Regions from separate parts of the Defluviimonas sp. D31 genome, predicted to be linked through region 2. Evidence: riboswitches for the same ligand, from Rfam matches in the RefSeq annotation. Region 2 holds a riboswitch; each other region holds the start of a gene.
The links. Region 2 has a riboswitch for cobalamin ahead of R5H32_RS17545 (ABC transporter substrate-binding protein). Riboswitches for the same ligand answer to the same signal wherever they lie in the genome.
Positions count from the first base shown of each region.

Region 1: another riboswitch for cobalamin. It lies ahead of R5H32_RS08050 (DUF1636 domain-containing protein); the one in region 2 lies ahead of R5H32_RS17545 (ABC transporter substrate-binding protein).
Region 3: another riboswitch for cobalamin. It lies ahead of R5H32_RS07980 (CbtB domain-containing protein); the one in region 2 lies ahead of R5H32_RS17545 (ABC transporter substrate-binding protein).

Region 1 covers NZ_JAWQFN010000003.1:333,959-336,211, reverse strand. The annotation lists gene R5H32_RS08055 (NnrS family protein) at 1-650, opposite strand, end outside; cobalamin riboswitch at 688-912, shown strand; gene R5H32_RS08050 (DUF1636 domain-containing protein) at 998-1,357, shown strand; gene cobW (cobalamin biosynthesis protein CobW) at 1,358-2,253, shown strand, end outside.
Region 2 covers NZ_JAWQFN010000012.1:7,462-9,714, reverse strand. The annotation lists gene R5H32_RS17550 (iron ABC transporter permease) at 1-39, opposite strand, end outside; gene R5H32_RS17545 (ABC transporter substrate-binding protein) at 36-1,049, opposite strand; cobalamin riboswitch at 1,209-1,424, opposite strand; gene R5H32_RS17540 (hypothetical protein) at 1,503-2,253, opposite strand, start outside; gene R5H32_RS17535 (ATP-binding protein) at 2,252-2,253, opposite strand, start outside.
Region 3 covers NZ_JAWQFN010000003.1:319,977-322,229, forward strand. The annotation lists gene cobF (precorrin-6A synthase (deacetylating)) at 1-402, opposite strand, end outside; gene R5H32_RS07975 (CbtA family protein) at 488-1,219, opposite strand; gene R5H32_RS07980 (CbtB domain-containing protein) at 1,241-1,411, opposite strand; cobalamin riboswitch at 1,443-1,660, opposite strand; gene R5H32_RS07985 (DUF1636 domain-containing protein) at 1,720-2,037, opposite strand; gene cobA (uroporphyrinogen-III C-methyltransferase) at 2,034-2,253, opposite strand, start outside.

The DNA.
Region 1 (2,253 bases), on a different contig from region 2:
CGGGCGGCCCGTTCGGCGACGGGCATTGGCGGGGCATGTTCCGCCGCGACCCGGTTCTCGGTGAAGGCGCGGACCATGCGGCCGCCGATGACCGAGAGGATCAGCGCGAAGACGAGGATCGCGGCGCGGGGATCGGCGCCGGCGCCGAGCACGGCGAGATCGGCAAGGCCGAGGAGCGCCGCGAAACCCGCCTGTAGAGCGCCCTTGGCCGAGCGCCCGGCAACGGCCTCGCGCCCGAGCAGCAGCGCGAGCCAGGCGAAGAATCCCGCGCTCGTGGTCGCGACGAGCGGCAGCGGCAGCGCCGGCAGCCCGGCGAGCGCGAGCCGGGCGACGATCCAGATGAGCACCAGGACGAGGATCCGCACACCGGCGGCCGGCGGGCGGTGGCTCCAGCTCGGCGCGGCGGTGAGCGTGTAGCCCGCGAAGGCGGCGCCTGCGAAGCCGAAGAGCATCTCGTGCGCGTGCCAGAGCGTGGCCGAGCCCAGCGCATCCGCCGCCGGCCCGCCCGATTCGCCGAAGGCCCGCCAGCCGATCACGACGACCGCCCAGAGCCCGGCGGCGAGGAACATCGGACGGTGCGCGGTGGCGAGGATGCCGCCCGCAGCACCCGCCGGGTCGTTCCTGTGCGTCGGGGCTTCGTAACCGTTCATGCGGGGCCGTGCTTGCTTGACAAGATGCGCGTCAATGCCTCAGGAGAGGCGCGCTGGTTCCTGCCTAAGGCAGGCGAAGAGGGAATGCGACAGGCTTTGCGACCACCCGTGGTTCGGCGCCGAAGCGCAGCCGCCCCCGCGACCGTGGCCGGAGAGGCCCCCCGAGGCCCACTGGCGAGATGCCGGGAAGGGGGAGGGGCCGTCGGAGCGAAAGCTCCGGCATCCGCAAGCCGGGAGACCTGCCAGCGAGGACGTTGTGACGGCGGACGGGGGGTTCCGCGACCGGCTAGGGGCACAGCGCCCCCCGCAGGCCGCCCCTTTCCGTGAGGGAGAAGGATGAGCCGCGCGTGACCGTGACACTTCATGTCTGCACCACCTGCCGGATGGGCCAGCCCATCCCGGAGGACGAGGTACGCCCGGGCACCCGGCTCCTGGAGGCGCTTCAGGCCGCAGGCGCCCCCGAGGGCGTCCGCATCCTGCCGGTCGAGTGCCTCTCCGCCTGCGACCACGGCTGCAACATCGCTTTGAGCGGCCCCGGCCGCTGGTCCTACGTCTATCGCGGCCTGAACCCGGATGAGCATGTCGCCGACATCCTCGCCGGTGCCGCCGCCTATGCCGCGACCGGGGACGGGATCGTCCCCTGGCGCGAGCGCCCCCAGATCTTCCGCAAGCAGTCGCTTGCGCGTATTCCCCCGATGGAGAGCTGAATGTCCGACCTGAACAAGATCCCCGTCACCGTCATCACCGGCTTCCTCGGTGCGGGCAAGACGACGCTGATCCGGCATCTCATGCAGAACCCGCAAGGCAAGCGCCTCGCGGTTCTGGTGAACGAGTTCGGCACCGTCGGCGTCGACGGCGACATCCTCAAGTCCTGCGCCGACGACAACTGCCCGGCCGAGAACATCGTCGAGCTGGCCAATGGCTGCATCTGCTGCACCGTGGCCGACGACTTCATCCCGACGATCGAGGCGCTGATGGCGCTGCCGCAGCGTCCCGACCATATCCTGATCGAGACCTCGGGCCTTGCCCTGCCGAAGCCGCTCCTGAAGGCCTTCGACTGGCCCGCGATCCGCTCGCGCATCACCGTTGACGGCGTCATCGCGCTCGCCGATGCCGAGGCCGTGGCGGCCGGCCGCTTCGCCCCCGATGTCGACGCGGTTCAGGCCCAGCGCGAAGCGGATGACTCGATCGACCACGAGACCCCGCTGTCCGAGGTCTTCGAGGACCAGATCTCCTGCGCCGATATCGTGCTTCTGTCGAAGGCCGATTTGGTGGGTGACGATGAACTCGACGCCGCGCGCGCCGTGATCGAGGCGGAAGCCCCGCGTCCGGTGCCGGTCCTGCACATGGAAGAGGGCCGGATCGATCCCCGCCTGATCCTCGGCCTGAACGCCGCCGCCGAGGATGACCTCGAGGCGCGGCCCTCGCACCATGACGGCCATGACGACCACGAACATGACGATTTCGAGACCGTCGTGATCGAGCTGCCGGAAGTCACCGATCCCGAGGCGCTGAAATCCGCGATCATCCGGCTCGCGCAGGAACAGAACATCCTGCGCGTGAAGGGCTATGTCGCCGTTGCCGGCAAGCCGATGCGGATGCT
Region 2 (2,253 bases):
GCGGCCCGCGCCGCCCGAACCCGCGACGGCGAGGCTCATTGCGCGAGCCCGTAGGACTCGAGCGCGCCGGACAGGTCCTCAAGCCCGCGCACGGTGCGGATCGTCGCCTCCATGTCCTGCGCGTCCATCACCACGATGCGGCCTTCCTTGACGGCGGTCATCTGGCTCGCCACCGGATCGGTCTTCAGGAATTCGAGCTTCTTCTCGACGTCGTCGGCCTCGAAGCGGCGGCGGTCCATACTGGCGATGACGATCACGGTCGGGTCGGCCTTGGCCAGCGTCTCCCAGCCGACAGTCGGCCATTCCTCGTCGCTTTCCACGACGTTGCGGAGCCCGAGCTTCTCCATCATGTAGCCCGGCGCGCCCTTCCGGCCGGCGACGAAGGGATCGGCCGCGAGCTCGGTCGAGGAGAACCAGAAGAGCGCCGAGGCGTCCTTGAGGCCAAGCACCTGCGCCTTCTCGACAGCGGCGACCTCGCGCGCGGTCAGGTCGGCGACGAGCGCCTCGCCATCGGCGGCCACGTCGAAGATCGCGGCGAGTTCGCGGATGCCTTGATGCACGCTCTCGGTCGAGAACATCGCGAGCCGAGTGCCGTCGGCGCCCGTGGTGTTGTCCTTGGCGACGCAGTCGGTGGGCAGGATGTAGGTCGGAATCGCGAGGTCGTGGAACTGCTGGCGGGTGGCGACGATGCCCTCGGGGCCGACGTGCCATTCGTATTGTACCGCGACGAGGCCCGGCTTCTTCGGGACGACGCTCTCGAAGCTCGGGTCGTTGTCGGCGAGCCGCTCGATACCGGCGTTCAGGTCGGCGAACTCGGGCAGGACCTCGGAGAACCAGACAGAGGTACCGGCGACCTTGGCGCCGAGGCCGAGCGAATAGAGGATCTCGGTCGCGGCCTGGCCGACGCTCACTGCCGCGCCGGGGGCAGCGTCGAAGCTGATCGTCTCGCCGCAGTTCTCGATGGTGAGCGGGTATTGGGTGGGGCCTTCCGCCGCGACGGCGGCGGTGGAGGACAGGAGCAGGGCCGTCAGGCCGGTGCGCAGGAACATGGGGTCTCCCTCGGGGTCAGGTGGCGACCGGGGGGCAACAGGGGAAGACCCCCGCGCCGCGCATCGCGACGCAAGGATGATGGCCTGCCAAGGCAGCGCGCGGCATGGGACCGCGTCCGGCACAAGTCATCGACACCCTCCCCGGGCAGCCCGCCCGGTCTGGCTACGTTCGTCGATGGCAGGTCTCCTGACTTGCGGGTCCATGCTCGCCCCACCTTCCCGGCCGTCTCGGGGCCAGTGGTATCCGGGGGTCGCTCGCCGCCTACAGTTGCGGGTGCAGTCACGGCTTCGGCGCCCTTGCGGCTCTTCCTTACCGTGTTCCCTTTTCACCCGGCCGCGCTTGGCTTGGCCGGGACCATCGGCAGCCGTCATGCCCTTTGCCCGGCTGGGCTGTCAAGCCGGTTCCGACCGCTTCCCGACCCGGAGCGACACGGGCCGCCCGAACTTGCGCGCTCAGGTCGAACCGTCCTCGTTCGGCGCGGGCGGAATCTGCGTTGTATGGGCGATCGTTGCCGGTACGCGCCCGGCGCCAATCACCAGCACCGGGCAGCGCGCGGCATCCAGAAGCCGGCGCAGCGCGTCGGGGCCGCGCACGGGTCCGGCGCCGAGATCCACGATCACAACGGCGGCATTGGTCCGGCTGACCCGGCGCAGGAGCGCCTCCTCGGCCTCCGCCTCCGTGCCGGCCATCGGCGTCATCGTCACGATCCCGGTCCCGAGCGCGGAGGCCAGCGTTTCGGCCAACGCGCGCGCGTCGATCTCGGTCGGGCCGGGCGGCAGGATCGCGACGACGCTGCCGCGCCGGCGAGAGATTGGCCGGTGGCCGAGGAGCAGCAGGTCCCAGCTCCGCGCCGCCTCCCAGAGACCGCTGACAAGCTCGCCCCTGCGCCGCTCGAAGCTCCAGTGGAGCGCGCGGGCCTCGGCCACCCGCGACAGGCGGGCGCGGAACGCCCGCGCGTCACTGGCCAGGAGAATCCGCATCTGGGCGCTGGAGGGCGCGACCACCAGCATGCCCGAGGAGGTGACGACGCGCTGGCACGGGAGGCCGGAGACCCCGGCCGCGTCCGGTTCCTCGACCATCACCCCGCCGAGATCGGCGGCGACGGCCTCGGCGATGCGTTCGGCGATGGCGATGGCGGTCTCGGCATCGGCGAAGGAACCCGCGCCGATGAGGATGCGCCGCCGCGTCACGGTCGCAACGCTC
Region 3 (2,253 bases), on a different contig from region 2:
CTTGAGCGGCACCGCCCGGTCCACCCGTCCGGCGATCCGGAGCGTGCTGTCGTAAAGCGAGGGATCGCCCCAGACCAGCAGCGCCACCCGGCCCGTATCGCCGATTTCGGCCTGAATAGTGTCTGTCCAGACCTTGGCGATGGCGTCGTGCCAGTCGTCGACCCCGGCGCGGTAGTCGGGGTTCTCCGCGTCGCGCTTCGGCAGGTCGAACGCAACCACCCGCGCCGCGCTGCCCCCCAGTACCTCGTCGCAGATCGCCTGCCTGAGCTCCGCGAGATCGGCCTTGTTCGCGCCCTTCCTCGGGATCAGCACCAGATCGGCCGAGCGCAACGCCTTCTCGGCCTGACGAGTCACGTGGTCGGGATTGCCGGTGCCGATGCCGATGAGAAGAAGCTCGATCATATCCCGCCCTTTCCTGTCCGGTGATAGATTGCAAAAGACCCCGCGCATGTCCATGCGCGGGGTCCGTTTTCGTGCCGCCGCCGGATCAGGCGCGCGAACCGGCCCAGAGCCGGCCCGAGAGCCAGCCAAGCGCTGCCCAGACCGCGAGTCCGACACCGAGCACGCGCGCCGAGTATTCCGCGCCGACCTCGGTGGGCGCGACGCCAAAGTACTGGTCGATGTGCGGCGCACCGATCACATGCGGCGCGGCCAGCAGCGCGCCGGCGATGCCGGCGGCGACGAAGCTCCGCCCATAGGCCAGCAGCGCCAGCCCAACGGCCGTCGCCACCACGGTGCCAAGCCACCAAGCCTGCCGCGCTCCCAGATCCGCCGCGATCGTGCCCGGCAGTTCCGGCGCGAGGCCCATCGCCGGGGCGAGCTGGAACGCGGCATAGCCCGCGATGCCCCAGAGGATGCCTTCCCGCGCGTCGACCTTGCGGCCGAAATGCTCGGCCAGCGCGTAGCCCGCGACCAGGATCAGCCCGTAGCTCGCATAGATGAGCCCGGTGAAGAGGACCGTGAGCGCATTGCGCGTGACCGCGGATTCTTCGCCCTCGGCGGTGGCGTCGCCGTGATCATGCGCCGCCTCGCCTGCCGCGTGGTCGTGCCCCGCCTGGGCGGGTGCCCCGCCGGCACCGGCGAAATGGGTCAGCGACCCGGTTTCGTATTCCTCACCCAAGAGGATCAGCTCCTGGATGAATGCGAAATGCAGCAGAGCCGCGAACAGCCCCGCTGCAAAGCCGGCGATCAGCCCGCCGGCCAGCAAACGTTGGATCATTTTGAGACCGTCAGGCCCTGCTCAGTGGCAGGGAAAACCGGTCGCGTGGCGCATGTCATGCGCGGCATCGTGCAGGGTCGCCGACTGGGCGTGGCCCGCAACGAACAGCATCGTCGCGCCGATCAGCGCAACGAACACGATGGACAGAAGCCCGGTGGAGGTCTTGGCGGCGGAATGGGTCGTAGCGTTCATGTCGTTCTCCTTGCCGTCACACCCGACGGCTTTTGTTGCCTTCCCACATGGCCGGTCTCCTGACTTGCGGGTCGCTGCGGCCTTCCGCCTTCCCGGGGGCGAACCCCAGTGGCCGTTGGAAAGCCGCTCGCCGCTCACAGTCGCGGGGGCGGTTGGGGCTTCGGGTGCCGCCTTTGGTCCACCCTTCCCCATTCCCGTTTCGGTCCGGACGCTTTGCGCCTCATGGACACCATGCCCTTCCATCTGCCAGCAAGCGGACCATCCGGTCAAGGTGGATAAGCGCCAATCGCCGCGCCGATTGCGACCTGTCACCCCGGAATCCGGGCGATCGCCTTTTCCCTCAGTGTCCCGAGCGGGCGCGCATCGGCAAGGGTGCCGTCGGGCGAGGCCAGGTAGAGCGAAAGAAAGGTCACGAGATTCGGGATCTCGGCCTCGGTTATATCGCCGAAGAGATAGGCGGTCTTGCCCTCGGCGCGGAAGGCGACGCTCGAGGGCCGGGTGCAGCCAGACATGCAGTCGATCTCGCGCACCGTCGCGGCATCGCCGACCGCCTCGGCGAGCCGCGACGCAAGCCCGGCCTGCCCAGCCGGGCAGGACCGGCAGACGGTGATGGTGACGGCGCTCATTTCCCCTCGGCCAAGGGGCCGAGCAGGATCAGCGCCGGCCCGTCGGAGGCCTCGGCCTCGATCAGGCGCTCCATCGACCCCAGCGTGCCACGAACGATCTTTTCCGCCGGCGTAGAGACGCTTTCGGCCAGAAGCGCCGGCGTCTCGGCCGACATCCCCGCGCCCTGCAGGCGACGTGCAAGCTCGGCGAAGGTGCGCTTGCCCATGAAGACCACG